One region of the Acidovorax sp. FG48 genome, then DNA from elsewhere that is predicted to be linked to it. Evidence: predicted binding sites of a transcription regulator. Region 1 holds the regulator's gene; each other region holds the start of a gene.
The links. Region 1 encodes FNR, which switches genes on or off when oxygen is low (the NO sensors DNR and NnrR bind a similar motif). Its sites were predicted from a motif close to TTGATNNNNATCAA; they were not measured.
Positions count from the first base shown of each region.

Region 2: a site for FNR is predicted at 7,227-7,240, ahead of ubiU (ubiquinone anaerobic biosynthesis protein UbiU). Genes of this name have one in related genera too.
Region 3: a site for FNR is predicted at 4,741-4,754, ahead of ACODSU_RS21605 (FeoA family protein). Genes of this name have one in related genera too.

Region 1 covers NZ_JBMDJH010000006.1:31,845-42,070, reverse strand. The annotation lists gene ACODSU_RS10610 (sulfite exporter TauE/SafE family protein) at 1-399, opposite strand, end outside; gene hemN (oxygen-independent coproporphyrinogen III oxidase) at 405-1,787, opposite strand; gene fnr (fumarate/nitrate reduction transcriptional regulator Fnr) at 1,977-2,699, shown strand; gene ACODSU_RS10595 (hypothetical protein) at 2,801-3,097, opposite strand; gene ACODSU_RS10590 (FixH family protein) at 3,153-3,431, opposite strand; gene ccoG (cytochrome c oxidase accessory protein CcoG) at 3,496-4,941, opposite strand; gene ccoP (cytochrome-c oxidase, cbb3-type subunit III) at 5,034-5,948, opposite strand; gene ACODSU_RS10575 (CcoQ/FixQ family Cbb3-type cytochrome c oxidase assembly chaperone) at 5,973-6,110, opposite strand; gene ccoO (cytochrome-c oxidase, cbb3-type subunit II) at 6,127-6,759, opposite strand; gene ccoN (cytochrome-c oxidase, cbb3-type subunit I) at 6,778-8,217, opposite strand; gene ccoS (cbb3-type cytochrome oxidase assembly protein CcoS) at 8,282-8,419, opposite strand; gene ACODSU_RS10555 (heavy metal translocating P-type ATPase) at 8,419-10,226, opposite strand, start outside.
Region 2 covers NZ_JBMDJH010000001.1:313,210-323,435, forward strand. The annotation lists gene ACODSU_RS01445 (long-chain-fatty-acid--CoA ligase) at 1-1,186, opposite strand, end outside; gene ubiD (4-hydroxy-3-polyprenylbenzoate decarboxylase) at 1,361-2,848, opposite strand; gene ACODSU_RS01455 (UbiX family flavin prenyltransferase) at 2,915-3,511, opposite strand; gene ACODSU_RS01460 (putative zinc-binding protein) at 3,504-3,917, opposite strand; gene ubiT (ubiquinone anaerobic biosynthesis accessory factor UbiT) at 3,920-4,441, opposite strand; gene trhA (PAQR family membrane homeostasis protein TrhA) at 4,457-5,077, opposite strand; gene ACODSU_RS01475 (U32 family peptidase) at 5,096-6,058, opposite strand; gene ubiU (ubiquinone anaerobic biosynthesis protein UbiU) at 6,096-7,148, opposite strand; gene ACODSU_RS01485 (MFS transporter) at 7,389-8,573, shown strand; gene ACODSU_RS01490 (LysR family transcriptional regulator) at 8,559-9,485, opposite strand; gene ACODSU_RS01495 (M20/M25/M40 family metallo-hydrolase) at 9,642-10,226, shown strand, end outside.
Region 3 covers NZ_JBMDJH010000021.1:48,993-59,218, reverse strand. The annotation lists gene ACODSU_RS21630 (sensor histidine kinase) at 1-481, opposite strand, end outside; gene ACODSU_RS21625 (response regulator transcription factor) at 478-1,143, opposite strand; gene ACODSU_RS21620 (NAD(P)-dependent oxidoreductase) at 1,332-2,207, shown strand; gene ACODSU_RS21615 (S9 family peptidase) at 2,448-4,292, shown strand; gene ACODSU_RS21610 (hypothetical protein) at 4,313-4,711, shown strand; gene ACODSU_RS21605 (FeoA family protein) at 4,845-5,174, shown strand; gene feoB (ferrous iron transporter B) at 5,171-7,096, shown strand; gene ACODSU_RS21595 (HD domain-containing protein) at 7,422-8,102, opposite strand; gene argF (ornithine carbamoyltransferase) at 8,271-9,200, opposite strand; gene ACODSU_RS21585 (aspartate aminotransferase family protein) at 9,218-10,226, opposite strand, start outside.

The DNA.
Region 1 (10,226 bases):
ACGCGCCCATACGGAGCGGCCCGCCTGCTCCACCCAGGCAGGCTGCCGGGACTGCACCATCATCATGAGCCCCCAGGCCATGACTGCCACGTGCATCAGCGTCCAGGCGGGACGCAACGCGGTGGTCTGCTGGGTCAGCCATGCCAGACTGTCCATGGCCAAGGCCGCCAATGCACCGGCACTGGCATATCCCACCAGGCGCCCCAAATGAAAGGCCACGGTACGCTGGAGCGCACCGCCACGCGGCGCCCAGCGCACCACCTGCTCAGCACTGTCCTCCGCCGGTGGCGCGCCGCCCTGCCCCACGAGTGCTCCGCAAGGCGCGGAGCACATGGCCAGGCAGTGGGACCCGCCAGCGAGTCCCATGAGCAAAGCAGTCCAGCCGACCGTGGCAAGCATAGGTATCAGATGATGCGCGAAAACCGGGCGCGGTTGCGGTCTGCCTGCAGATAGCGGTCAAAAACCATGGCGATGCCCCGCACGAAGAACCAACCGGTCGCGGTCACTTCAATGCCCTCAGGCCCAACGCGCACCAGCCCTTGCTCCTGCATGCCCTCCAATTGGGCCAACTCCGCCGCGAAATACTGACGGAAGTCGATCAGCCACGCCTGCTCCATCGGCTCGAACAGCAGTTCCCCTTGGCACATCAGGGCCATGATGGCCGCACGGCGTACCAGGTCGTCGCGCGTGAGCGCCAACCCGCGCACTACGGGCAACCGCCCTTGGTCCAGGAAGTCGTAGTACTCATCCAGCGTCTTGGAGTTCTGGCTGTAGGTTGCCCCCACACGGCCAATGGCCGATACGCCCAAGCCGATCAAATCGCAGTCCGGCTGCGTGCTATAGCCCTGGAAGTTGCGGTGCAGGCGCCCCTGGCGCTTGGCCACGGCCAGGGCGTCGGTGGGCAGCGCAAAGTGGTCCATGCCCACGTACACGTATCCAGCATCCATGAAGGCATCGAGCGAGCGCGACAACATGGAAAGCTTGCTCGCGCCCGTGGGCAACTCCGCAGAGATGATGCGGCGCTGTGGCTTGAAACGCTCTGGCAGGTGCGCGTAGGCATACAGCGCGATGCGGTCAGGCCGCAGTTGTGCCACCTGGGCCAGCGTGCGGTCAAAAGACTCGGGCGTCTGGCGCGGCAGGCCGTAGATCAAATCCACATTCACCGAGTCAAAGCCCAACGAACGCGCAGATTCGACCAGCGCAAACACCTGCTCGGCAGGCTGGATGCGGTGCACAGCCTTCTGCACTTCGGCATCAAAGTCCTGTACGCCAAAACTCAGCCGGTTAAAACCCAGCTCAGCCAACAGTGCAAGACGCTCTGCATTAACGGTGCGGGGGTCCACCTCGATCGAGTATTCCCCCCCAGGCGCGAGCGTGAAGCTGCGCTTGAGCATGGCCATCAGCTCTCTCAGGCCCGAATCGGAGAGGAAGGTGGGTGTGCCTCCCCCCAGGTGCAGTTGACTCACCACCTGTCCTACGCCACAGTGCGCGGTGTGCAGGTCGATCTCGCGGCTCAGGTAGCGCAAGTAGACCTCGGCGCGGTCATGGTGCTTGGTGATGATCTTGTTGCAGGCGCAGTAGTAACACAGGGATTCGCAAAACGGGATGTGCACGTACAGGGACAGCGGCATGGCCTTGGCCAGCGTGCCCGAGCGGCGCTGTTGCAGCGCCAGCACATAGTCTTCCTGACCAAACGCCTCCACGAAACGGTCGGCCGTTGGATAGGATGTATAGCGGGGCCCTGGCACGTCAAAGCGGCGCAGAAGGTCTGGCGAAACAGCAGTCATGGGGAAATTTCCTTGCGTACACCTTGACTGTGCCGTAGGCTCTGGGACATGTCCTTGACCTGCATCAAGTGAACCCGCAAGCGATACAGCGACAATTTGATGAAGGTCAGCCGCTTGCCCGCGCTCTGTATTCAGGTTCGTGTACGGCAAGCGCGATATGCTTGACCGCTAACCCAAGCCCATGTGTCTATGAACCCGCTCACCATCAAAGTCGCCTGCTCCAACTGCAACCTTCGCGAGCTGTGCATGCCCGTGGGCTTGAACGAAGAGCAACTGCAGCGCATTGACGAGGTCGTTGCTGTCCGCCGCAAGGTCAAGCGCGGCGGCACGCTGTTTCGCAATGGCGAGTCCTTCACGTCCCTGTATGCCATCCGCACCGGTTTTTTCAAGACCTGTGTAGCCACCGAAGACGGTCGCGACCAGGTCACGGGCTTCCAGATGGCGGGCGAGATCATCGGGCTGGACGGCATCGTGAATGACCACCACACCTGTGACGCAGTGGCCCTGGAAGATGCCGAGGTCTGCGTCATGCCTTTCGACCGCATCGAAGAACTCTCCCGCGAAGTCACGGCCCTGCAGCACCACGTGCACAAGATCATGAGCCGCGAGATCGTGCGCGAACATGGTGTGATGCTGCTGCTGGGCAGCATGCGTGCCGAGGAGCGCCTGGCGGCCTTCTTGCTCAACCTGGTGCAGCGCCTGCATGCACGGGGTTTCTCGCAATCAGAACTGGTGCTGCGCATGACGCGCGAAGAGATCGGAAGCTACCTGGGCCTCAAACTTGAAACAGTGAGCCGCACCTTCTCCAAGTTTGTGGAAGAAGGCATCGTGGAAGTCAAACAGCGCCATGTGCGCATCCTCGACACCGATGCCCTGCGACGCATTGTGAACAGCCAGCAGACCTGCCACTGATTACGGCCCCTCGTCGGCTGAGAGTCGGGGCCGTACCAAAGTCCGCCGGTCCCTTTTAAAACGGCATGCAGCGCATGTCCGCATGAACCGGCGAAAAAGGCTCAGGAGCAAGACGACGATGTCTTGCGGCAATCGTCAGGGCGCTCCCCGTCGGGCACGGGACAGCGGTTGACCTCAAACGGGGACATGGACAGTAGCGTGGTCAATGCGCTGGTGGCCATGGTGATGGCCCAGAACACAAAAAATGCGAGGGTGTACACCCCCTGCCTCGACAGCGCCAGAGGCTGCCCGAACCAGTGCAGGTCCTGGGGGTCCACCATGGCAAAAACCAGCATCTCCAGCACACCCGCCATCAAAAAGGCGGGCCATGCAATCCACATCAGGCGTTGCGTCCACATATAGGTTCTGTCTCCTGGTGCTGCCGGGGTCGCCAGGGTGTGCGACCCTGGGGTTTCAGCGTGGTTGGTCTTGCACAGGGGTGGCCGCATGGTTGCGGGCCTTGAGGGCCGGCGCCAGACTCTTTTCCGGCGCCACCAGTGCCTTGTTGATTTCGATGCCTTGGCGGTAGTAGTCCTCCGCCACCACGGGGTCGGGCCGCGAAATCGCCAGCCACAGCGTCACAAAGCCCGCCACGATCACGATCAGAGGCCCGGCAATCACCAGCCACACATGGCCAAACTTCCACCAGGGTACGGTTGCCGCCGGGGTTGCAATGGCAGGGTTTGAAGACATGGTGCTTTACTCCTCAACAATATCGGTCAAAGTGCGGCCCTGAAGGGCCCCACCGGAATACCGCTCAGCGCGGTACAAGGAACACGGATTTCTCCGTGACATGGGCCGCTGCTCCTACGGCCTGCACATCAAACTGAACGGCGTGCGATCCGGGCGTGGCGGAACCATAAGGAATCTGCAACCGCACGGCCACCCAGCGAGACTCTGCCGCGCCAATGTCCACTTCAGCCTCGGAAGCCACTTCGAGCCCCTCCAGGCCCCGCGCACTGATGCGATAACGCTGCTCGCCCTCGGTGGCATTCATGATCTGCAGCCGGTAAATGTTCTCCAGCTTGCCACCTGCCACGATGCGCGAGAGCGCAGCGCGGTCCCGCACCACATCCACCTTCAGCGGCGTGCGCACCACCAGGCTGGCCAACATGGCCACGCAAAGGGTGACCAGCACAGCGCTGTAGATCAGCACGCGGGGGCGCAGCACGCGGCGCAACATCTGCGACTGGGTCCAGTGCTTGGCCACGCCGTTCTGGGTCGAATAGCGGATGAGCCCACGCGGGTACTGCATCTTGTCCATCACGGTGTTGCAGGCGTCCACACACAGGCCACAGCCGATGCATTCGTACTGCAAGCCCTTGCGGATGTCGATGCCCACGGGACAGACCTGCACACACAGCGAGCAGTCAATGCAATCGCCCAGCCCCTGGGCTTTGTAGTCGATGTTCTTCTTGCGCGGACCACGCTGCTCGCCACGTTCAGGGTCGTAGGTAACGATCAGCGTATCTTTATCAAACATCGCGCTTTGAAAGCGCGCATAAGGGCACATGTACTTGCAGACCTGCTCGCGCATGAAGCCCGCATTGCCATAGGTGGCAAAACCGTAGAACAGCACCCAGAAAATCTGCCAGCTGCCCTGGAACGCCAGCAGCTCGCTGCCCAGCTCTCGAATGGGGACGAAGTACCCCACAAAAGTAAACCCGGTCCACAGGGCCACCGCGATCCACACCACTTGCTTGAAAAACTTCTTGCGGATCTTCTCGAACGTCCAGGGGCCGTTGTCCAGGCGGAGCCGGGCACTGCGATCGCCTTCGATCTTGTGCTCGATCCACATGAACATTTCGGTGTACACCGTCTGCGGGCACGCAAAGCCACACCACAGACGCCCGGCCACTGCGGTGAACAGGAACAGCGACAACGCCGAAATGATCAGAAGGCCGGTGAGGTAGATGAAATCCTGCGGATACAGCACCAGGCCAAAGATGTAGAACCTGCGAGCCCCCAGGTCAAACAGCACCATCTGGCGCTGGCCCCACTCAAACCACGGCAACCCGTAAAACACCAGCTGTGTGAGAAACACCATGCCCCAGCGCCAGCGCGCAAACAGGCCGCTGATGGAGCGCGGGTAGATCTTCTTTTGCGCTTCGTACAGCGAGATGATCTCGCCCGCAGAAGACGCATCTGCCGCGACTGGCGTAATCGGGATGACCTTGCGAGCCGGCTCGCTGGGTGTGCTCATGGTGTCGCTTTGTGAACGGAGATAAGGCGTAAGAGGGGTGCCTTCAAATGGAAACCCGGGCCGTGCGTCTCACGCACCGCCCGGCAGCCAGGTCAGCGTGCAGCCACCTGCTTGTTCGACAGGCCCCACACATAGGCAGAGAGTACGCCGATCTGCGCCTCGGTCAACTTTTCAGCCTGTGCAGGCATCTGGTTGACCTTGCCGTTGTTGATCATGGCGGTGATGGCGGCCTCGCCCCAGCCATGCAGCCAGATGTCATCGGTCAGGTTAGGCGCGCCCAGCGCCTGGTTGCCCTTGCCGTCCATGCCGTGGCAGGCTGCGCAGGCGGCAAACTTGGCCTTGCCCAGCGATGCGCGCAGCGAGTCATGGGGGCTGCCCGACAGACTCAGCACGTAGTGCGACAGGTTACGCACGTCTTCCGGGGAGCCCACTGCGGCTGCCATGGGAGGCATGTTGCCGATGCGGCCCTTCTCCAGCGTCTCGCGGATCTTCTCGGGCGTGCCGCCGTGCAGCCAGTCGTTGTCCGTCAGGTTCGGAAAGCCCTTGCTGCCGCGCGCATCCGAGCCGTGGCACTGTGCGCAGTTGTTCATGAACAAACGCTCGCCAATGGCATGGGCCTGGGGGTCTGCGGCAACGTCTTCAGGCTTCATGGAGGCAAAGCGTGCGTACAGCGGCTCCAGCTCCGTCTTGGCCTTGGCCATTTCGGCTTCGTACTCGCCCTTCTGCGTCCAGTTGAGCTTGCCGGTGAAGCTGCCCAGACCTGGATAGGCGGCCAGGTAGCCCAGGCCAAAGACGATGGTGATGACGAACAGCCACACCCACCAGCGCGGCAGGGGGTTGTTCATCTCGACCAGGTCCTCATCCCAGACGTGGCCAGTTGTATTGTCGGAGGTGGCCACCACCTTCTTGCGGCCCGCCATCCAAAGCAGGATGCCGCAGGCGATGATGCCGACCAGGGTCAGCGTGGTCACAAAGACCGACCAGAAATTGCTGGTGAAGTCACTCATGGGGTGTTCTCGTTCTGGTGAAGGTCAATCTGTCTCGAAAGGCAGCTGGGCTGCCTCGTCGAACCGGGCCTTGTTGCGGCCTCGGTAGGCCCAGACCCAGATGCCAATGAAGCAGGCCATCGATGCCAGGGTGGCGACGATGCGCATGGTGGTGATGTCCATGGGATATCTCCTTTGCTTACTTGAGCGCACGGCCCATGACTTGCAGGTAGGCGATGAGCGCATCCTGCTCCGTCTTGCCCTTGACCTCGCCCGCCGCAGCCGTGATCTGCTCGTCGGTGTAAGGCACGCCCACGGTGCGCAGGGCCTTCATGCGGGGCGCCATCACTGCTGGGTCCACCTGGTTCTTTTCAAGCCAGGGGTATGCGGGCATGTTGGACTCGGGCACCACATCGCGGGGGTTGTTCAGGTGGATGCGATGCCATTCGTCGCTGTACTTGCCACCCACGCGGTGCAGGTCGGGACCCGTGCGCTTGCTACCCCACTGGAAGGGGTGGTCATACACAAATTCGCCCGCCACCGAGTAGTGGCCGTAGCGCAGGGTCTCGGCGCGGAAGGGGCGGATCATCTGCGAGTGGCAGTTGTAGCAACCCTCGCGGATGTAGATGTCGCGGCCTGCCAGCTGCAGGGCGTTGTATGGCTCGACACCCTTGACCGCCTCGGTCGTGGACTTCTGGAAGAAGAGGGGCACGATCTCGACCAGACCGCCAATGGCGATCACGATCAGGATCAGCACGATCATCAGAAAGTTGTTGGTCTCCACCTTTTCATGGGTGAAACCGGTCGAAGCAGATGTGTTGTTGTTAGACATGAATGATCTCCTTCGGACTCAGGCGTGGGCCGTGTTCACTGCAGGAATGGCCACCTTGACCGAACGGCCCGAGATGGCAGTCAGCCACACGTTCCAGGCCATGACCAGCATGCCGCCCAGGTACAGCAGACCACCGGCCACGCGGATCACGTAGAAGGGATAGGTCGCCTTCACGCTTTCCACGAAGGTGTAGGTGAGCGTGCCGTCGGGGTTGACCGCGCGCCACATCAGGCCTTGCATCACGCCGGCAATCCACATGGCGGCGATGTACAGCACGATGCCGATGGTGGCCATCCAGAAGTGCAACTCGATCGCCTTGACGGAGTGCATCTTGTCCTTGCCGAACAGACGGGGCACCAGGTAGTACAGCGAACCCATCGATATCAGGCCCACCCAGCCCAGGGCGCCGGAGTGCACGTGGCCGATGGTCCAGTCGGTGTAATGGCTCAGGGCGTTGACGGTCTTGATGGACATCATCGGGCCCTCGAACGTGGACATGCCGTAGAACGACAGCGACACGATCAGGAAGCGCAGGATGGGATCGTCACGCAGCTTGTGCCATGCACCCGACAGGGTCATGATGCCGTTGATCATGCCGCCCCAGCTGGGAGCCAGCAGGATGAGCGAGAACACCATGCCTACCGATTGCGTCCAGTCAGGCAGCGCGGTGTAGTGCAGGTGGTGTGGGCCGGCCCACATGTAGGTGAAGATCAGCGCCCAGAAGTGCACAATCGACAGGCGATACGAGTACACCGGACGGCCCGCCTGCTTGGGGATGAAGTAGTACATCATGCCCAGGAAGCCAGCGGTCAGGAAGAAGCCCACGGCATTGTGGCCGTACCACCATTGCACCATGGCGTCCTGCACACCGGCGTAGGCCGAGTAGCTCTTCATCATGCCCGCAGGGATGGCTGCGCTGTTCACCAGGTGCAGCAGCGCCACAGCCAGGATGAACGCACCAAAGAACCAGTTGGCCACATAGATGTGCTTGACCTTGCGGGTTCCAATGGTGCCGAAGAACACGATGGCATAGGACACCCAGACCAGCGTGATCAGGATGTCGATGGGCCATTCGAGTTCAGCGTATTCCTTGCCCTGGGTGTAGCCCATGGGCAGGCTGACCACCGCAGCCGCAATGACCAGCACCCAGCCCCAGAAGGTGAATGCGGCCAGAGGACCCGCAAAAAGCCGGACCTGGCAGGTGCGCTGCACCACGTAGTAGCTGGTAGCAAACAGCGCGCTACCGCCAAAACCAAAGATCACCGCATTGGTGTGCAAAGGTCGCAAGCGGCCATAACTCAGCCACGGAATGCCAAAGTTGAGTTCTGGCCAGGCCAACTGGGCGGCGATGATGACGCCCACCAGCATGCCGACCACCCCCACCACCACGGCCAGGATAGAGAACTGCCGCACTACCGTATCGTTGTAGTGCGCAGCATTTGTTTTTGGAAAATCCATCGGGCACCTCTTTGTATTGCAGTAAGAGTTTGTTGCAGTCGCGGCTATCGGGCATTGACACAAGTCAACCGTCTCGGAGAATGCGCTCCCCCTCTTGTTCGACGCTCTCGAACTGCCCGTGGTACACCGCCCACCACAGGCCTCCCAGAATCAGGAGCACCAGCATCACGGACAGAGGAATCAACAAATAAAGGATGTCCATCAGACAGGCTCCAGTGGGGTCTTCGAAAGATCAAGGGATGGCTGCGACATGCCGCCGGCCGTGGGGTCGGGGCGCGCAGGCAAAGCGGCTGTTGGCAACGGCGCGCTGTGCGAGCCTGGCAAGGAAGGCAGGTCGCGCGCCAGGCGCGCTGCGTTAAGCACCACCAGCAGCGAACTCAGCGCCATGCCCAGCCCGGCCAGCCAGGCAGGCATCCATCCCAGCACCGCCAGCGGCACACACAGCGCGTTGTAGGCGGCGGCCCACCACAGGTTCTGCCGCACCACGCGCAGGGTGCGGCGGGCCAGCATCACGGTTTGCGGCACCAGCGCCAGGCTGTCGCCCAACACCACAAAGTCCGCCCGGGACTGCGCCAGCGGCACGGCACGGCCAAAAGCAAAAGAGACATGGGCCCCCGCAAGCACCGGGCCATCATTAAGGCCGTCGCCCACCATGGCTACGTGGTGCCCCTGCGACTGCAGTGCCTGCAGCGCTGCCAGCTTGCCCTGCGGAGTGCACTCGCCCTGGGCATGGGCAATGCCCGCCTGCGTGGCCACCCGTTGCACCGCGCCCCGGCGGTCGCCCGACAGCAATTGCACGGCCACGCCGTCCTGCTGCAAGGCCTGCAGCACGGCCGACGCCTCGGCTCGCAGATCCTCCACCAGGTCGAAGCGGGCCAACTCGTTAAGGGATCCATCTGCCGCTTGTTCAGAGAGCACGACTTGCAGCGCTGCACCGCCAGCATCGTTGGCAACGCCCGCGTGGCGGGCAGAGCCCAGGCGGATCGTGCGAGCAGCCACTGCCCCGGTGGCGTCCTCCACCGTAGCGGTCAGCCCCTGCCCTGCATCCTCTTGCAGGCCCATCACCTGCCAACGCCCCAACGGCAGCGGCTGTGCAGAAGCCGCCGCAGCCAACGCCCGCGAAGCCGGGTGCATCGACTGGCGCGCGAGCGCTGCCGCCAGGTCCAGCGCCTCTTGTGCACTGCAACCGGCCGCAGGGTGTACCGCCTGCAGCGCCATGCCGTCGCGGGTCAGCGTACCGGTCTTGTCAAACACCATGGTGTCCACCTGGGCCAGCGCCTCCAGCCCCTGAAGGTTGCGCACCAGCACGCCGTGGCGCGCCAGCGTGCCTGCCGCCGTGAGCATGGCCACCGGGGTGGCCAGCGACAACGCGCACGGGCAGGTGACGATGAGCACTGCCACCGCCACCATCAGCGCGTGCCCGGGGTCCGACGGCCACCAGTAGGCGGCGGCCAGCGCCGCTGCCAGCAAAACGGCCACCAGAAAAGGCCTCGCAATGCGGTCTGCCAGCTGCGCCAGCCGGGGCTTTTGCAGCGACGCGCTTTCCATCAGCGCCACGATTTGCGCAAAGCGGGTCTGCCCGCCCGTGCCTTCCACCAGCACCTCGACCGGCGCCTGCAGGTTGTAGCTGCCCGCCGTCACGCTGCTGCCCACCGGGCGCGCCACGGGCGTGGATTCGCCCGTCAGCAAAGCCTCATCGGCGTGGGTGTTGCCTGCCGTGATGCGTCCATCGGCGGGAAACGCCTCGCCGGGCAGCACACGGATGGTGTCCCCCACCACAATGCGCCGCGTGGCCACGCGGGTGAAGCTGCCATCCGCCGCGCGCCGCTCCACACTGTCGGGCAGGCGGTTCATCACGGCCTCCAGCGCACCCGCCGTGCGATCCCGCAGGCGCAGCTCCAGCCAGCGGCCGGTGAGCAGGAAGAACACGAACATGGTCAAGGAGTCGTAGTACACCTCCTTGCCAAAGATGCCTGCAGGGTCAAAAGTGCCGGCCGTGCTGACCACGA
Region 2 (10,226 bases), on a different contig from region 1:
TCAGCTCGCCCTGCGCCACGCCATCGCGCGGCAGGCTGGCGCCGTTTTCATCCACCAGCTTGAGCTCAATGCCGAACACCGACTTGCCCTGCTTGGCGACCAGGGCGTGGCGGTCCTCGGGTGGCAGTTCGGCATCGGCAGCGCCCAGCACGCTCATGGTGGCAATGGCCGTGGTCTCGGTCATGCCCCAGCCGTGGCGCACCTCCACGTCGTACACGTCGTTGAACTTGGCGATCAGCGCCTTGGGCATGGCCGATCCGCCCACGCCCGTGCGCCGCATGGTGGTAAAGCGCAGCCCGTGCTGCTCCACATGCTGGATGAGGCCCATCCAGATGGTGGGCACACCCGCGCTGACGGTGACGCGCTCGGTCTCCATCAGCTCGTACAGGCTGGCCGCATCCAGGCGCGGGCCAGGCAGCACCAGCTTGGCGCCGCCGATCAGCGCTGCATAGGGCAGGCACCAGGCGTTGATGTGGAACATGGGCACCACGGGCAGGATGGTCTCCCGCGCGCTGATGCTGAGCACGCCCGGCATGCAGGCCGACAGGGCGCTGAGCACCAGCGCCCGGTGCGAATACAGCACGCCCTTGGGGTTGCCGGTGGTGCCCGACGTGTAGCACAGCGCCGCGCCAGCCTTCTCATCGCACAGGGGCCAGGTGAAGCGGTCATTCTGGCGGGCCACCAGCGTCTCGTACGCCTCAACCCCGCTGACGCCTTGCAGGTCGATGCTGCCCAGCGTGTCGGCATCACACAGCGCCACCCAGTGCCGCACGCGGGGGCACGACGCCGCAATGGCGCGCACCAGCGGCGCGAACGTGGTGTCGAACAGCACCACCTCGTCGTCGGCGTGGTTGACGATGTAGGCCAGCTGCTCGGGGTGCAGGCGCGGGTTGCAGGTGTGCATGACCATGCCGCTGCCCGACACGGCGTAGTACGCCTCCAGGTGGCGGTGGTTGTTCCAGGCCAGCGACCCCACCACGCTGCCGGGGCGCAGGCCCAGTGCCTGCAGTGCGTTGGCGAGCTGCCGGGCGCGCTGGGCCATGTCGGCAAAGCGGTAACGGTGCAGGCGGCCATCGGTGTCGCGCGAAACGATCTGCTGATCGCCGTACTGGTTCTCGCCATGCTCAAGAATGGCCGAAACCAGTAAAGGCCGGTCCATCATGCTGCCGGGCTGGTGCTGCTGCATTGCCGTTGTCTCCTAGGGATGTGCGCCTTGCTGCATCGCGGCATCCACAGGTTGCCGGTGCAGAGCCTTCTATGTGAGGCTTGCGCATCGTCGCAAACAACGCGGGGCGGGCTTGTCGTCTGCGCGACTGAGGGTGCGCAGCACCACCTTGGTGCGCCGTGGCGCGCGGGGCCCTTAAAGGCCCAGCGCAGCGAAAAGCCCATCCATGCGCGCCTGCACGGCGGCGTCCATGGTCATGGGCCGGCCCCACTCCCGCTGCGTCTCCCCCGGACACTTGTTCGTGGCGTCCATCCCCATCTTGCTGCCCAGGCCGCTGACGGGCGAGGCGAAGTCCAGGTAGTCGATGGGCGTGTGCTCCACCAGCAGGGTGTCGCGCGCCGGGTCCATGCGGGTGGTGATGGCCCAGATCACGTCCTTCCAGTCGCGCACGTCCACGTCGGCATCCACCACCACGATGAACTTGGTGTACATGAACTGGCGCAGGTGGCTCCACACGCCCATCATCACGCGCCGCGCGTGGCCCGCGTAGGCCTTGCGGATACTGACCACGGCCATGCGGTAACTGCAGCCTTCGGGCGGCAGATAAAAGTCCACGATCTCGGGGAACTGCTTTTGCAAGAGCGGGATGAACAGCTCGTTCATCGCCAGGCCCAGCACGGCGGGCTCGTCGGGCGGTTTGCCGGTGTAGGTGCTGTGGTAGATCGCGTCCCGGCGCAGCGTGATGCGGTCCACGGTGAGCACGGGGAACTCGGCGCATTCGTTGTAGTAGCCGGTGTGGTCACCGTACGGCCCTTCCAGCGCGTGCTGCCAGCCGCTTTTGTGGTTGGCATCGGGCTGGATATGGCCTTCGAGAACGATCTCGGCGGTGGCCGGCACCTGCAGCGGCACGCCGAGCGCGGGCGCGACTTCGGTGCGCGCGCCGCGCAGCAGGCCGGCGAACTGGTATTCGCTCAAGCTGTCGGGCACGGGCGTGACGGCGCCCAGCAGCGTGGCGGGGTCGGCCCCCAGCGCCACGGCCACGGGGTAGGGCTGGCCGGGGTGCGCGGCGCAGTGGTCGGCAAAGTCCAGCGCGCCGCCCCGGTGCGCCAGCCAGCGCACGATGACCTGGTTGCGCGAGAGCACCTGCTGGCGATAGATGCCCAGGTTCTGCCGCGCCTTGCGCGGCCCGCGCGTGATGGTGAGGCCCCAGGTGATGAGCGGGGCCACGTCGCCGGGCCAGCAGTGCTGCACGGGCAGGCGGGCGAGATCCACATCCGGCCCTTCCAACACCTCCTGCTGGCAGGGCGCGCCGCGCGCCACGGTGTGCGGCGCCATGTTCCACAGCGTTTTGAGCAACTGGCCCATGCCCAGCATGTCCTTGAAGCCCTTGGGGGCCTCGGGCTCCTTCAACGTGGCCAGCAGCTCGCCCAGAGCGCGCACGCCGCGCAAGTCGGCCACGCCCATGGCGCGCGCCACACGGGCTGTGGTACCAAACAGGTTGGTCAGCACCGGCATGTGGTGGCCCGTGGGCTGCTCGAACAGCAGCGCCGGGCCACCTGCGCGCAGCACGCGGTCGCTGAGCGCGGTCATCTCCAGGTGGGGCGAGACGCTTTCGCCCACGCGGCGCAGGTCGCCCGTGGCTTCGAGCTGGGCCATGAAGTCGCGCAGGTCGCGGTAGGCCATGTCATGTCCAGAATTTGAATGGAATAGGCCGGTAGCGCAGATATTGATTGCCCTAGCAGCTATGAATCAAGGAGCATTCAACTCCAGGCCCTGCCAGCGCGGCGCCAGGTTGTGCGGCACGTCGATAAGGTCGAGCGCGCGCGCCACGCTGTAGTCCACCACTTCGCCCACGGTCTGCGGGCGCAGGTAGAAGGCGGGCAGCGGGGGGCAGATGATGCCGCCCATCTCGGTCACGGCCACCATGTTGCGCAGGTGCGTGAGGTGCAGGGGCGACTCGCGCACCATCAGCACGAGGCGGCGGCGCTCCTTGAGCGCCACATCGGCCGCGCGCGTGAGCAGGTTGTCGGCCAGCCCATGCGCAATGGCGGCCAGCGTGCGCATGGAGCAGGGTGCGACCACCATGGCGTGGCACTGGAACGAGCCGCTGGCAATGGCCGCGCCGACGTTGGCCACGTCGTGTACGCGGTGCGCCAGGGCCTCCACGGTGGGGCGGTCCATGTCGAGCTCGTGCTGCAGGTTGCGCCAGCCGGCGTCAGAGACGACCAGGTGGGTCTCGATGCCCGGCTGGCTGCGCAGCACCTGCAAGAGACGCGCGCCATACACGGCGCCGCTGGCGCCCGAGATCGCGACGATGACGCGGCGAGTGTGGGCAGCATCAGCCATGCGAGGGCTCCATGGCGGCAGAGCGAACCAAGGGCTGTGCGCGCTGGTCGGCCTCCACCTGCTCCAGCACCAGGGCGGCCTGCACGGGGTCGAAGTCTTCGTGCACGCGCTTTTTCACACCGTATTGCTGCAGCTGGTAATGCCGGTCGGCCGCAATGCCGTGGCGCGCGAGGGTGCTTTTGACGCAAACCAGCGGACAGCCGTCGAGCGCGATGATGGGCCGGCCCGAGCGCACGGTCTTCATCAGGTGCGGCACATCGCCGCCCACACCGGCGATGCACGACATCTCGGCCACGCCGCGCCGGTCGAGCTGCAGTGCCACGTGGTTGGCCAGCTGCGCGGCGCTGGAGCAGCCGGAGCAGGAATAGACCAAGGGGTGGTTCTGGGGATGGGTGTCGGTGGTCATGCTCACCCTCCGTTGCGTGGTGTCGGGTCCAGGCGCCGCCGCAGGTGGCCCAGCACCTGGCGCGGCGCCAGCTTGTGGACCCACTGGCGCGGGTCCAGCACGGGCAGCTCGATCGCATCGAGCGCGTTCTTCACCACCAGGCCCAACTCGGTGTCGCCCTCCATCGACAGGCGGCGGCTGAAGAACAGCGTGTCGGGGTCTTGCTGGCGCTGGGCCAGCAGCAAAAAATCATGGGCTGTGGCGCTCAGCGTGACATCGGCCACCTGCGGCGGCACCAGCGGTGCATGGGGGGCGAAGCGCTGGCCCGTCCAGGCAAAGTCGAACGCCACGCGCGCATCGCGCACCTGCACCCGCATCTTCTTGTGCAGCAGCACTTGGCCCACGTCCGCAGGCAGGTGCCGCGCCAGCGCCAGGTTGAGCGCGGTTACCAGCAGCTGCGAGCCGGGGTAGGCGGGCAGGCGCGCCAGCACAGCGCCCACGGGCGCAGGAACGACCAGGGGGAAAGGAAGGGGAGAAGCCGCCATGAGACAGAAGGGCCCTCAGGCCACGTAGAAAAACACGGTGAAAAAGTGGCAGACGCTGCCGCCCAGCACAAACAGGTGCCACAGCCCGTGGCCGTGGCGCACGCGGTCGTCCAGCGCATAGAAGACGATGCCCAGCGTGTAGCAGGCCCCGCCCGCCAGCAGCCAGGCAAACCCGGCCGGCGTGAGCGCTTGCCACAGCGGCACCACGGCCACCAGCGCCAGCCAGCCCATGAGCACGTAGATGACCAGCGACAGCACGCGCGTGCCGCGCGCCCACCAGATCTCTTGCGCAATGCCCAGCAGGGCCAGCCCCCACACCACGCCCAGCAGCGACCAGCCCCAGGCACCGCGCAGCGACACCAGCGCAAACGGCGTGTAGCTGCCCGCGATCAGCAGGTAGATGCTGCAGTGGTCGAGCTTTTGCAGCACGGCCTTGATGGTGCGCCTGCGCACGCTGTGGTACGCGGTGGAGGCGGCGTACAGCGCCACCAGCATGGCGCCGTAGATGCTGAACGCCACCACCTTCCACGGGTCACCCAGGCGCGCCGCCAAGGTGATGAGCACGGCCGTGCCCGCCGTGGCCAGCAAGGCGCCCACCAGGTGGCTGATGCTGTTGAAACGTTCTCCGGGGTACATGGTGTATCTGCCTGATGGTTACGGGTGCATGGAGGGCTGAGCGGCTGCACCGCCCGCCGCGCCTTGCATCCCCTGCTCCAGCCCCGGGCGCCCGAACCAGTAGCCGTTGCAGGGCAGATCGGGCATGAAGGGCTGCATGCGCTCCACAAAGTCGGGGGCGTTTTCTGCGGTGGCCTCGGCCACTGCGGCACGGCGGGCTTCGTCAAATGAATCAATCACCTGCGCCATGTGCTGCGCTTGCGGGCTCAGGCGCACCACGTCCACGCCCCGGGCGCGCATCGCGGCCAGTTCGTTGGCCAGGTTGTAGACACGGGCCGACTGGGTCTGCGTGCCGTTGAGCACCAGAAAGCCTTCGCTCTCGCGCGTGCGCAGCGGCAGGCCGTCGGCATGCTGCAGGCAGCTGAACTGGCAGTCGTCCTTGGGCAGGTTGCGGTGGCGGGCCGTGAAGCAGCGCGCCGAGTAGGCCAGCGGCATGCGGCCGTAGGCAAACACCTCGGTCTCGATGCCGGCGGGCCGCTGCGCCAGCACAGCAGAGAGCGCCTCCTGCGACATTTCGAGCGGCATCACCCAGCGCGTGGCGCCGAGCTGCGCCATCCACTGCAGCGAGTGCGCGTTGTACAGGTTCAGGTGCGGCCCGGCTACAAAGCCCCGCGGCCCGGCGGGCGCACGCGATAGGCAGCCCACGGCCCCCATGTCATTGGCCTCAACCAGAAACTCGCCATTGCCCGTGATCTTGTGCATCACCCCCACGTCGGCGCTGGACTCGATGAGCACCTGGCTGGACAGCACCACCTCCTTGCCCGCGTCCCGCAGCATGCGCGCCAGCGCCAGCCAGTCGGCCAGGCGCAGCTCGTGGCGGCGCGAGCACACCGTCTCGCCCAGGTACACCACGTCCACGGGCGTGGCGGCCATGGCCTCGTAGAAGGCGAACACGGTGTCGCGGGGCCAGTAGTACAGCAGCGGGCCGAGAGCAAGTTTCATGGGGCGACTTCTGGGAGGTTGTCGTTGTGGAGAAGCACTACTTCCACGGGCGGTGGTAGGCACCCAGCGTGTGCTGCTGGCCTTCTGCCACCTGGTCCAGACTGGCCATCCAGCGTGTCTTGGGCGCGTAGCGGTGGGGATAGGCCAGGCACTGGTCCATGGCCTCGCGCCAGACCTGGGTGACCTGCGCCACATAGGCCGGGCTGCGCTGGCGGCCTTCGATCTTGATGGCGCGCACGCCCACCTTCAGCAGCTGGGGCAGCAGCTCCAGCGTGTTGAGGCTGGTGGGCTCTTCGATGGCGTAGTAGTTCTCGTCGTCCCCCACGTCAAAGCGGCCCTTGCACAGCGTGGGGTAGCCCGCGTTCTCGCCGGGTGCATAGCGGTCGATGAGCACACCGTTCAGGCGCGACTCGCGGCCCTGCGGGGTCTCCACCCAGCGCACGGCCTTCGGGGGTGAACACACGCCATGCGTGTTGGGCGATTCGCCCGTCGCGTACGACGACAGCGCACAGCGCCCCTCGACCATCACGCAGAGGCTGCCAAAGCCGAAGACTTCGATCTCGACCGGCGTGCGGTCGATGACCTGGCGCACCTGCTCCATCGACAGCACGCGCGGCAGCACGGCGCGCACGATGCCGAACTGCTCGCGGTAGAAGTTGATGGCCTCGTAGTTGGTGGCAGAGCCCTGCACCGACAGGTGCAACCGCAGCTGGGGATGGTGCTGCACTGCGTATTGCATGAGGCCGGGGTCGGCCAGGATGACGGCGTCCACGCCCAGGTCCACCGCCTTGTCCAGGGCGCTGCGCCACGGCCCCGGGTTCGCCGCCTGCGGGTAAGTGTTGAGTGCCATGAAGACCTTGCAGCCGCGCGCATGGGCATGGCCAATGCCCTGGGCAATGGCCGCCTCGTCGAAGTTGAGGCCCGCAAAGTTGCGCGCATTGGTGGCGTCGCGCAAGCCCAGGTAGACACAGTTGGCGCCGTGGTCCACAGCGGCCTTCAGGGCGGGCAGGCTGCCCGCGGGGCAAACCAGTTCCATGGCAGGGCCAGCCGCCTCGGGCAAGGCGGCGGCCGTCGATTTCAAGGGATCCATCACAAGCATTCAAACGCCGGCCCCGGTGGGGAGCCACAGCACTGGGCGCCACCATACGAGGGGCTCCCCGCGCATCCGCTGATCTTCATCAACGGCAGTGCACAATGCCGGAGCAAAGCAGTCGGGTTTTGATGTGCTCCAGCCTTCCCGGCGTTCCACACTGCCCACCGGCCTTGACTTGCGTCCAGTGCCCTGCGTGCGACATCCATTTCATAAAGACGCCAAAAGGCGCCCTCTGCTGTGAACAAGAACCTATGGTTGCTGGCCCTGTGCCAAGGCCTTTTCCTCACCAACAACGTCGTCTTCATCGCCATCAACGGGCTGGTGGGGCTGCAGCTCGCGCCCTTTGGCTGGATGGCCACGCTGCCGGTGATGGGCTATGTGGTGGGCGGTGCGCTGTCCACGCCCCTGGTGGCCAGGACGCAAATGCGCTGGGGCCGCAAGGTGTCGTTCCAGATCGGGCTGGCCGTGGCAGTCGTGTCGGCCGCGCTGTGTGCCTGGGCCGCGTTCAGCGCCAGCTTCTGGCTGCTGTGCACGGCCACGGTGGTGGCGGGCTACTACAGCGCCAACGGTGGCCTGTACCGTTTTGCGGCCGCCGAACTGGCCAAGCCTGACTACCGCGAAAAGGCCGTGTCGCTGGTGCTGGCCGGTGGCCTGCTGGGCGCCGTGGCAGGTCCCAACCTGGCCAGCGCCACGCGCACGCTGTTCCCGGTGCCGTTTGCGGGCGCCTATATCGCGCTCATCGGCGTGGCACTGTTATCCATGCTGTGCATGACAGCCATCCGGTTCGAAATGCAACCCGTGGTGCTCAACGCTGCGGGCCAACGCGAGCCAGGGCGCCCCCTTTCTGTGCTGATGCGCCAGCCTGCCTTCATCGTGGCCATTGTGGGTGCCGCGCTGGGCTATGGGGTGATGAACCTGCTGATGGCGGCCACGCCGCTGGCCATGCAGGTGTGCGGCTTTGACTTTGATGCCTCGGCACTGGTGCTGGAGTGGCATGTGATCGGCATGTTCGCGCCCGGCTTTGTCACCGGCCACCTCATCAAGCGCTTTGGTGTGCTGCCCATCATGGGCACGGGGGTGTTGCTCAATCTGGCGTGTGTGGCGGTGGCGCTGATGGGCGTGGAGCTGCACCACTTTGGCATTGCGCTGTTCTTCCTGGGCGTGGGCTGGAACTTCCTGTTCACCGGCTCCACCACGCTGGCCATGACGGCCTACCGCCCCGAGGAAAAAGACCGCGCCCAGGCGGCCATCAACTTCTGCGTGTACGCCACGCTGGCGCTGAGCGCGTTCTCGTCGGGCGTGCTGGTCACCACACAGGGCTGGACGCTGCTGAACGCCGGCTCGCTGGTGCCCATTGTGGTGACGGGGCTGGCGCTGGCCTGGCTGGGTCTGCAGCGCCAGCGTGTTTCAAGCGGCGCCTGAAGACCGGCCTACCGCAGCGCCTTCTGCCCGCGCCGTGGTGCGCAGCCACTGTGCAAAGGCCGCCGCCGCAGGGTCTTCCAGGCGCCCCGGCGCCACAAAGAGGCTGTAGCCCCGCGCACCGCTGTCGTGGTGCGGGTGGGCCAGCACCAGCTCGCCCGATTGCAGTTCGCGCTCCACAAAATACCGGGGCACCAGGCCAATACCCAGATCGGCGCGCACCGCCTCCACCAGCATCGAGAACAGATCAAAGCGGTGGCCGCCCAGGGTGTGGGCCGGCACGCGCGCGATGCCCGCGCGGCCCAGCCAGTCGTCCCACGCCCCCAGGCGGGAGCTGAGCTGCAACAGCGGCACAGCCCGGAAGTCGCCGCGCTCTGTCGCACGCCGGTGGCGCGACTGCGGTGCACACACGGCCACGCAGACCTCGGGCATCAGGGGCGCGGGGACCACGCCGGGCCAGGCCGCGTCGTCGTACTGCACGGCCACGTCGAACGGGATCTCCGCCATGTAGATCTGCGTGGGGTACACCTGCAAGTGCAGGCTGCAGCCTTTGTGCTGTGCGAGGAAGGCCGGCAGCCGGGGCAGCAGCCAGCGCTCGGCAAACACCGGCACGCAACCCACCAGCAGGCGCGCGCCATCGGGCCGCTGGGCCATGGCTTCGAGTGTGTGGTTCTGCAGCCGCAGCAGGTCGCCCACGATCTGCGCGTGGTAGCGGCGGCCCACGTCGGTGAGGGTGGAGCCGCGAGCGCCGCGCTGCACCAGCTGCAGGCCCAGCTGACCCTCCAGCAGGCGCAGCTGCTGGCTCACGGCACTGTGGGTAAGGCAAAGTTCTTCGGCCGCCTTGCTCACGCCGTGGTGGCGCGCCACGGCATCAAAAACAAGCAGGGCGCGGGTGCTGGGAATGTGTTTGCGCATGTAAGAAAAACTGTCGGCTGGGCAGATTAAAGCAGAGCCCGGGGGCGGGGTTCGGTCCAACAATTGCATGGCCATCCAGCCCTTCCGGGGTGCCTGCTGCAGCGCTGGACGGGCCGCGCTCCCGCTTTTCATTCTGTTTGTGTTTCGCTGATCACCATGACCCTTCCTCTTCGCACCTTCCGTGCCACGGCCCTTGCGGGTGCCATGGCCCTTGCCACCGCCGCCTGGCTGCCCGGCGCCGCCCACGCGCAGTTCGGCGCCGTGGCGCCCACGCCCACGGTGCTGCGCCCCGCCGTCGACAAGGCCTATGGCCAGCTGATGGCCGCACCCCAGATCCTGCAGCTGCTCGACGCCGTGAAGGCCGACCACGACCGCGCCACCGAAGACCTGCGCATGCTCACCGAGATCGAGGCGCCGCCGTTCAAGGAACAAAAGCGGGCCGAAGCCTTCCTGGCCCGGCTCCAGGCCCTGGGCCTGACCAATACCGCCATCGACGCCGAAGGCAATGTGGTGGGCGTGCGCAAGGGCACGGGCAACGGGCCCAAGCTGGTCATCTCGGCCCACCTGGACACCGTGTTCCCCTCCGGCACCGATGTGAAGGTGAAGGAGCGGGACGGCAAGCTGTATGCGCCCGGTATCTCGGACAACACGCGCGGCCTGGCCGTACTGCTGTCGTGGCTCAAGGTGCTCAACGACCAGAAGATCGCCACCGTGGGCGACCTGGTGTTTGTGGGCAATGTG
Region 3 (10,226 bases), on a different contig from region 1:
GCAGCACCCAGCGCGCATTGCGGCCGGTGTAGATGCGGAATGACCGGCCTTGCAGGGCGGCTTCTTCAATAAAAGGCTCAGCGCGTGGTGTGGCGGGCGGCAAGGCCACGTTCTGCAGCCCCGGCGATGCGAACACGCGCTGGCCCGATGCCGTGTCCAGCAGCTCGTGCATCTGCACCCCGGGCAGAAGGCCCACCTGGCGGCGGCGGATATTGGTCCAGTGGTCGGTGGCCGCCACGGCCGTGGCGGCGTGCGCGGGGTCGGTGATGGAGGCCAGCGAGTCCAGGACCGCGTCACCGTATTTCATCAGGCCGGGGTCGCGGGTGATGGTGTGCTTGTAGTTGACGAAGTTGTAGCCCAGCAGCACCGCCCACACCACCACAAACGCCACCAGCACCGAGGCCACGCTGCGACGCATCAGCGTGGGCTCGGCCAGCCAGGCCCATGTGCTGCGCAACGCGTGTTTCATCGTCGTGGTCATGCCTGCAGCAGATAGCCCACGCCCCGCACCGTGCGGATCAGCTCCGCCCCGATCTTGCGGCGCAGGTTGGACACATGCACTTCAATGGCGGCAAAGTCCACCGGCTCGCCCAGCGGGTCCAGCCGCTGCGACAGCACGCTTTTGGACACCACCACGCCGGGCTCGCGCGCCAGCTCCAGCAGCAGCTGGAACTCGCGGGGCGACACATCCAGCACCGCACCCTTGCGTTGCACCGCATGACGCCGCGGCTCGATCACCAGCTCGCCCAGCACCCAGCGCTCGCTGGCCTGGCGCGCACTGCGACGCAGTACGGCGCGGATGCGGGACATCAGCTCGGCCGTGGCAAAGGGCTTGATCACAAAGTCGTCCGCCCCACCGTCCAGGCCCGCCAGCCGGTCCTCCACGGCCGAGCGGGCCGTGATCACGATGATGGGCACCTGCCCGCCCTGGCCTGCCTGGTTGCGCCAGCGCGCCAGCAGATCGAAGCCACTGCCGTCGGGCAGCGTCAGGTCCAGCAGCACGCAGTCGACGGTGGTGGCATCTACGGTGGCCGGGGCATCCACCGCGCGGCGCAGCCACTCGCTGGTCAGGCCCTCCACCTTCAGCGCGGACTGCAGCGCCCGGCCCAGGTCCAGGTCGTCTTCGATGAGCAGGATGTGCATGGGGCGATTGTGGCGGGCCGCAGCTTAAGCCATGCCAAATGCAGAGGGCGGGCACAGAAGTCCCTGCCACCGCGCGCGCCACTTTGGGTAGAGTGGGCGCAGCGCACGCCCCAGCCGCCCCACCCGGGCGCCCTGGACGGGCGCTGCACTGCAGTCAACCCTCCGCTGACAGAAAGAAAGGTATTCCTATGCAGATTGGCTTTGTCGGACTGGGCGTCATGGGCCTTCCCATGGCGCTGAACCTGGCGCGCGCCGGCACCCCGCTGTGGGTTTGGAACCGGTCGCCCGAGAAATGCGAGCTTCTGCGCGCCGCTGGCGCGCAAGTGGGCGCAACGCCCGCCGAGGTCTGCGCGCAGGCGCAGGTCATCATCCTCATGCTGGCCAACGAACCGGCCATGGATGAGGCACTGCAGCGCGGCACGCCGGGTTTTGCCACCCAGGTGCGAGACCGCACCATCGTGCACATGGGCACCACCTCACCCGAATATTCCAAGGCGCTGGAGCAGGACATCCTTGCCGCCGGCGGGCGCTATGTCGAGGCGCCTGTTTCGGGCTCGCGCAAGCCGGCGGAGGCCGGACAGCTCGTGGGCATGCTGGCGGGCGACCCGGCCAGCGTGCAGGCGGTGCAGCCCTTGCTGGCGCCCATGTGCCGCACTACCTTTGTGTGCGGATCGGTGCCGTCGGCATTGCTGATGAAGCTGTCGGTGAACCTTTTTCTCATCACCATGGTGACTGGACTGTGCGAAGCCGCGCACTTTGCCGACCGCAATGGTCTGGACATGGAGCTGTTCCGCTCCGTGCTCGATGCAGGGCCCATGGCCAGCAGCGTGTCGCAGGTGAAGCTGGCCAAGCTGGTGGCGCGCGACTTCGAGGTGCAGGCCGCCATCCACGATGTGCTCAAGAACAACCAGCTCGTGGCCCACGCGGCACGCAATGCACGGTTGGCATCGCCGCTGCTGGATGCGTGCCACGCACTGTTCGCGCAGACCGCCGACATGGGCCTGGGGCAGGAGGACATGGTGGCGGTGGTCAGAGCGCTGGAGGCGCGTACCGAGGCGCTGTAGCGGAGCACTTCGCCCACAGCACGCTGCGATATGCGTGCCGGTGTGCCGACCCGGCCCTTTGGCTGGCGCAAAGGTTGGGCATTCCACAATGCCGCCATGTTGTACGAGATGAGGAGGAGTTCCGTGGCGTCAAGATGGATAGGGTGGTGTGCGGTGTTGTCGGGAGTTTTGTTGGCGGGCTGCGCCAGCGGCCCGACGCATCCCACACTGGCAGGAGCCCAGCTGCCCGAATTGATCCCCGTGCGCGACTTCGTCGCCAGCCGCCAGTCCACCGGCGGCTACCGCGTGTCGCCCGATGGAAAGCGCATTGCCTGGTTTGGCACCGACGGCGTGGTACCTGCGATCTGGGTGCAGTCCATCGATGGGGGCGACGCCAAGGCGTTTCGCATCCGTGCGCGTGCCATCCGCTTCAGTGCCGACAGCCGCTGGCTCGGCATCACAGCCGACCCCACGGGCGATGAAAACACCCGAATCTATGCGGGCGCGGTCGAGGGCCCCGGTACCGACTTGCGCGAGCTGATGCCAGCACTGCGTTCGGTGGCGCATTTTGCGGAGGCGGTGGATGCCTCGTCCGACTTCATCGTCACCTCCAACCAGCGCGATAAAAAGGTATTCGACCTGTACCGCGTGAACCCTGCAGGCGGCCCGCCGGTGCTGCTGGCCACCAACCCCGGCAACGTGAACTGGTGGGGGGTGGACACCACGGGCCAGTTGCGCGCCCGGGCGCGCCTCGCGGGCGAGCAGGTGCTGCTGGAGCGGCCCGGCGCCGCGCCGGGCAGTTGGGTGACGGTGGCAGAGCGCAGCCGGTGGGACACGCTGAACATCTTTGGCCTGCACGATGAGGGGCGCAAGGCCTGGGCCTTGTCGAACCGGGGGCGCGACAAGCTGGCGCTGGTGCGGCTGGACCTGACCACGGGCGCCGAGGAAGAGTGGTTTGCCTCGCCCGATGTGGACCTGGACAACGTGACACTCAGCCGTCGCACCCGCGAGCCGCTGCTGACGCATTTCATGCCGGGCTATCCCGCGCGCAAGGTGTTCGACCCTGCGCTCGATGCCCGGCTGTCTGCGCTGGCCGGCGACAAGCCTGCAGAGGTGCTGGTGACCAGCCTGGACCAGACCGACAAGGTGCTCACGGTGGCGGTGGCCACCGACCGGGGCACGCGCAGCTACCTGCTGCGCGATGGGCACGAGCCCCGCTTTCTGGGCGAGAACCGCCTGAGCCTGATTGCCAAGGACCTGGCCCCCACCGCGCCCATCACCTACACCGCGCGCGATGGTCTCACCATCCACGGCTACCTCACGCTGCCCGTGGGGGCAGCGCCGCAGCGGCTGCCCACCGTGCTGCTGGTACATGGCGGCCCGTGGGCACGTGACCGCTGGGGCGATGGCGCCACCAGCCGTGCCATGCAGCAGTTTCTGGCCAACCGGGGCTATGCGGTGTTGCAGGTCAACTACCGGGGCTCCAGCGGCTATGGCCGCAACCACATGGAAAAAGCCCGGGGCGAGTTCGCAGGCCGCATGCACGACGACCTGGTGGACGGCGTGCGCTGGGCGGTGGAACGCGGCGTGGCCGACCCGCAGCGCGTGGCGATCTACGGTGCCAGCTACGGCGGCTATTCAGCCCTGGTGGGCGCCACCTTCACGCCCGAGGTGTTTGCCTGCGCGGTGGATGTGGTGGGCGTGACGGACATCGCGCGCCTGCTGGAGGCTGCCCCGCCGTACTGGGAGCTGGGCCTGCCTTGGTGGCACCGCTATGTGGGCAACCCGGCCGTGCCGGAAGACCGTGCGCGCATGGACGCGAAGTCGCCCCTCTACCGGGCTGAGCATGCGCAAAAGCCCATCCTCATCATGCACGGCGTGAACGACCCGCGCGTGAAGCTGGAGCAGTCTGAGTGGATGGTGGCGGCCCTGCGCAAGGCGGGCAAAGAGGTGGACTACGTCACCTTCAAAGGGGACGGCCACGGCAACCAGCGCTGGCCCAACAACCTCACCATGTACCGCAAGACCGAGGACTTCCTCGCCCAATGCCTGGGTGGGCGGACCAGTGGTTTTGACTACTACCAGCTGGGCGCGTGGGCGTTCTGATGGGGCAGGCCGTCACTTGGTTGCTTGCCCGTTGGGAGCAGCGCGGCTGCGGGGTTGCCACCGCACTGGTCTTGGCCGCCGCGTGTGGTGCGGCAGGCGCCCAGCCCGTTGCACCAGCGGGCGCGGCCTCGGCTGCTGTAGAGGGTGCCGCCCCTGCGGCTCCGGTCTACACCCGTGCGCGGCTGGTGTCTGTGGAGTTGGATGCGGGCAGCAATGCCACGCATGTGCGGCTCAAGCTGCTGCCCCGCGCCAAGCTGCCGTTCACCACACAGACCTTCCGGGTGGCCAACCCTGCCTTGCTGCACAGCATTCCGCAGGGGGCCTGGGTCCAGTTCACTGCCCGGCACATCGACGGCGAAAACACGCTCACGTCCATCCGCGTTACGGCGGAGTGCAAGAGGTTGGAGCCATGTGACTGACTGCCCGGCAGGGCAAGGGCCACTGCAGCTTGCGCTGCATCAAGGAGAGATTGCGACGGCGACCACTGCGATACAGATATTGATAGAATGAGAATCACTATTATTTGTATCGAGGCCAGTCACCATGAAAACCATGGACGATGGCGCTGCGGCGCGGTTGCATCTTCCTACGCAGCAGAACCTGTCCTTGCGGCTGGACCAGTTGCCGCGCCGCGCCTTGGGCCGGGTCACGGGCTTGTTGCCCGCGCAGGACGCGCAAGAGCACAGCATGCTGCTGCGCTTGCTGGAGATCGGCTTTCTGCCCGGTGAAACCGTGCAGGTGGTCGCGCGCGGCGGCTGGGGCGGCGACCCCATCGCGGTGCGGGTAGGGCAGGCCACGTTTGCGCTGCGTCGCCAGGAGGCCTCGATGGTGCAGGTGCAGCCGCTGGATGATGCCGCCCTGACTGCCAAGGAGCTGGCATGAACGCCCAGGCCACTGTGCAGCCCACCGCAACCGATGCGCCCCTGCGCATCGCGCTGCTGGGCAACCCCAATTGCGGCAAGACCGCGCTGTTCAACCTGCTCACCGGCGCGCGCCAGAAGGTGGCCAACTACGCGGGCGTGACGGTGGAGCGCAAGGAAGGCCTGCTGCAGACCGCCGCCGGCCGCCGCGTGCGCGTGCTGGACCTGCCGGGCGCCTACAGCCTGCATGCACACAGCGTGGACGAGGCCATCACCCGCGACATCGTGCGCGGGCGCCGCGCGGGCGAGCCGGTACCTGATGTGCTGGTGTGCGTGACGGATGCCACCCACCTGCGCCTGAACCTGCGTCTGGTGCTGGAGGCGCGCGCCCTGGGCCTGCCCATGGTGCTGGTGCTCAACATGATGGATGTGGCCGAGCGCCAGGGCATTGCCATCGACCGCGAGGCGCTGTCGCGCGAGCTGGGCATGCCCGTGCTGGCCACCGTGGGCGTGCGCGGCAACGGCGCCCAGGAGCTGGTGCAGTGGCTGGATGGTGCCAACCTGCAGCAGCTGCAGCGCCCCGTGGTGGCGCCGGATGCGGCGGCGCGCCTGGACGCGAGCGATCTGGAGGCGCAAAACGACGTCATCCGCACCCACCAGGAGGTGCGGCGCATTCTGGACCAGGCCGTGCGCGTGCCGGTGGTCAGCCTGCGCACGGACGACCGCATCGATGCGGTGGTGCTGCACCCGGTGTGGGGCCTGTTGATCCTGGCGGCCACGTTGTTCCTGATGTTCCAGGCGGTGTTCAGCTGGGCCGAGCTGCCCAAGTCGTGGATCGAAGAGGGCGTGGGCTGGCTGGCAGCCCTGGTCAACGCCCACATGGCGGACGGCCCCTTGCGCAGCCTGCTGACCGACGGGGTGCTGGCGGGCGCGGGCGGGGTGCTGGTGTTTTTGCCGCAAATCCTGTTTCTGTTCCTGTTCATCCTGGCGCTGGAGGACTCGGGCTACCTGCCGCGCGCGGCGTTCTTGCTAGACCGCGTGATGGGCACGGTAGGCCTGTCGGGCCGCTCGTTCATTCCGCTGCTGTCGAGTTTTGCCTGCGCCGTGCCAGGCGTGATGGCTACGCGCTCCATCACCCACTGGCGCGACCGGCTGGTGACCATCATGATCGCCCCGCTCATGACCTGCTCGGCGCGTCTGCCGGTGTATGCGTTGCTGATTGCGGCCTTCATTCCAGAGCGCACGGTGGCGGGGGTGTTCAACCTGCAGGGCGTGGTGCTGTTTGCGCTGTATGTGGCGGGCATCGTCAGCGCCATGGCCGTGGCCGCAGTGGCCAAGCTGGCGCGCAGCGACACGCGCGCCACGCCGCTGATGATGGAGCTGCCCGCGTACCGCTGGCCCAGCGTGCGGGGCCTGGCTTATGGGCTGTACGAGCGGGCGGTGATTTTCATCAAGCGGGTGGGCGGCATTATCCTGGCCGTCACCGTGTTGTTGTGGTTCCTGTCCACCTACCCCGGCGCGCCAGAAGGCGCCACGCAGCCCGCTATCACTTACAGCCTGGCCGGCCAGCTGGGTCGCCTGCTAGAGGTCATCGTCGCGCCGATTGGCTTCAACTGGCAGATCGCCATTGCGCTGGTGCCCGGCATGGCGGCGCGCGAGGTGGCGGTGAGCGCACTTGGCACGGTGTACGCGCTGTCTGCCACGGGTGACGAGGTGGCCAGCCAGCTGGGATCGCTGATCGCGGGCTCGTGGTCGCTGGCTACCGCGCTGTCGCTGATGGCCTGGTATGTGTTTGCGCCCCAGTGCATCTCCACCATCGCCGCCGTGCGGCGTGAGACCAACGGCTGGCGCTACCCGCTGCTCATGGTGGGGTACCTGTTTGCCATGGCGTATGCCGCCAGCTTTGTGACCTACCGCGTGGCCTTGGCACTGGGCGGGGGCTGAGGAGAAACGTTGTGATGGCCCAACAATTCATCGTTGGTCTGATCGTGCTCGCTGCGGCGCTCTATGTGCTCTGGCGGTACCTGCCCGGGCGCTGGCGCCAGGGGTTGGGCAAGGTCCACCCGGGGCTGGTCCAGTCGCCGGGCTGTGGCGCGAGCGACGGTGGGTGCAGCAGCTGCGGCAGTTGCGCGGCGCCATCCGATACAGGTGCTGAAAAGCCCGTGGCCATGCCTGTTCGTCGTGGATCTGCTTCTCAGTGATTGCTATCTTTTGTATAGCTGCTAGCGCATGATTCACTAGCGCTGCAGGCCGTTTTGGCTCCAATTAACTACTGGTACAGCTGGCCCTGGCCCAGCGCGCTCAGCGCCTGTTGCAGGTTGGCGCGCGCCTGGGCCTCGTAGCGCTGCGCAAAGTAGTCCGTGCCGTAGATGTGCGGGCGGTCCAGAAACCCTCGCAGCACCGCACTGCGCCCCGCCACATAACGCGGCCAGCGCACAAATAAGTATTCACGCCGCACGTTGCGTTCGAACTGGCGGTACACCGCGGCGTTCTGGCCCAGGATGGCAAGGTCGATATCCACCACCCACAGCGCATCGCCGGTGAGCGGGCCCGGGGTGTGGCGGGTGTCCATCACATGCTTGTGCACGGTATCGGCCAGTGCGGTGGGCTGCCCTTGGCTCAGCAGAAACTGGCGCGCCCAGTCGGCGCTGCGCTCTTCGTTGTGTCCGCTCCACGGCCAGTAGATGGCGTCGTGGTACCACAGGGCGAGGGCCACAGCATGGGGGTTGCGGAGCGCGCCGGGTTGGTGGCCCTGCAGCGCCTGCAGGTGCCGCAGGCAGGCCCGAAGGTGGGTGGTGTCGTGGTAGGCGCGGGGCCAGCGGGCCCAGCTGCGCAGCAGGCGCCGGCCCTCGGCGCGCCAGGCGGGTGTATCGCGCCCCAGCGCTTGGCCCAGGGCCTGCCAGTGCACCAGCAATTCGGCGCTGTGGGCGGGCTGGCGGCGCCAGGGCATGGGGCTGTCAGGCCAGTTTGCCCAGCAGCAGGTACTCCATCAGTGCCTTCTGCAGGTGCATGGTGTTATGGCTACGGCCCGCAGCCTACGGCTGCTTCACGTCCGCTGCGCGGACATGAGCCTGCGCCGAAACAGGTTGCTGGCGCTGGCGCGCCACCGCATTGCATTTCATGCAATACGGCCGAGCAGAAGGTACTCCATGAGTGCCTTCTGCACGTGCATCCTGTTTTCCGCTTCGTCCCACACCACCGACTGCGGCCCGTCGATCACGTCGGCCTCGACCTCTTCGCCCCGGTGGGCAGGCAGGCAGTGCATGAAGAGGGCGTCGGGTTGGGCCGCAGCCATCATTTCGGTGTCCACGCACCAGTCGGCAAAGGCCTTCTTGCGCGCTTCGTTCTCGGCTTCGTAGCCCATGCTGGTCCACACATCGGTGGTGACCAGGTCGGCGCCCCGGCAGGCTTCCATGGGGTTGCTAAAGAATTGATAGCTGTCAGCGCTGATTCCATGGGCGCCAGCGGCCAATTTCTCGTCCACTTCGTAGCCGCGTGGCGTGCTCACATGCACCTTGAAGCCCAGCAGCGACGCCGCCTGCAGCCAGGTGTTGGCCATGTTGTTGCCATCGCCCACCCAGGCCACCGTCTTGCCTTGGATGGAGCCCCGATGCTCGATAAAGGTGAAGATGTCCGCCAGGATCTGGCAGGGGTGGTACTCGTTGGTCAGGCCGTTGATCACGGGCACGCGCGAGTTGGCGGCAAAACGCTCGATCTTGCTTTGCTCGTAGGTGCGGATCATCACCAGGTCGGTCATGCGGCTGATGACCTTGGCGCTGTCCTCGATGGGCTCGGCGCGGCCCAGCTGGCTGTCGCCCGTGGTCAGGTGCACCACACTGCCGCCGAGCTGGTACATGCCCGCCTCAAAGCTCACACGCGTGCGGGTGCTGGCCTTCTCAAAGATCATGGCCAGCGTGCGGTCCACCAGCGGGTGGTGCTTTTCGTAGGCCTTGAACTTCTTCTTGATGAGCGCGGCGCGCTCGAACAGGTAGGCGTACTCGTCGGCGGTGAGGTCGGTGAACTGCAGGTAATGTTTCAGCGTCGTCATGGCAGTGGGGCTATTCTTCATTCAGCCAGGATGGCTTTGACCAGCGGGGTCAGCTTGGCGACGATTTCGTCGGCTTCGGCGGTGGTGAGGATCAGCGGCGGCACCAGGCGGATCACGCTGTCGGCCGTGACCGACAGTAAGAGGCCTGCCTCGGCAGCGCGGCCGATCAGGGCGCCGCAGGGCTTGTTCAGCTCGATGCCCAGCATCAGGCCCTGGCCCCGGATCTCCTTCACACCGGGCAGGCCGCCCAGCTCGCGCTGCAGTGCCGCCCTGAGGTGCTCACCCACCGTGGTGGCATTTTGCAGCAGGCCGTCTTCTTCCATGATGCGAATGGTTTCGACCCCGGCGCGCATGGCCAGCGGGTTGCCGCCAAAGGTGGTGCCGTGGTTGCCGGGCTGCAGCACGTTGGCGGCTTTGGGGCCCGCCACCACCGCGCCAATCGGCACACCTGAGCCCAGGCCTTTGGCCAGCGGCATCACGTCGGGCACGATGCCGGCCCACTGGTGGGCAAACCACTTGCCGGTGCGGCCCATGCCGCACTGCACTTCGTCGATCATCATCAGCCAGCCGCGCTCATCGCACAGCTTGCGCAACTGCTGCAGGTATTCCACGCGCATGGGGTTGATGCCGCCTTCGCCCTGGATGGTCTCGAAGAACACGGCCACCACGTTGGGGTTGCCTTCGGTGGCCTTCTTGATGGCTTCGATGTCGTTGAGCGGCACGCGGATGAAGCCCTCGACCAGCGGGCCGAAGCCGCTGTAGATCTTGGGGTTGCCGGTGGCCGACATGGTGGCAATCGAGCGGCCGTGGAAGGCCTTTTCGTACACCACAATCTCGGGCTTGGCGATGCCCTTGTCCACGCCGAACTTGCGTGCAATCTTCAGGGCCGCCTCATTGGCCTCCAGGCCCGAGTTGCAGAAGAACACGTTCTGCATGCCCGACAGTTCCACCAGCTTGGTGGCCAGTTGCTCCTGCAGGGGCGAGTGGTAGTAGTTGGAGGTGTGGATCAGCTTGGTGATCTGGTCC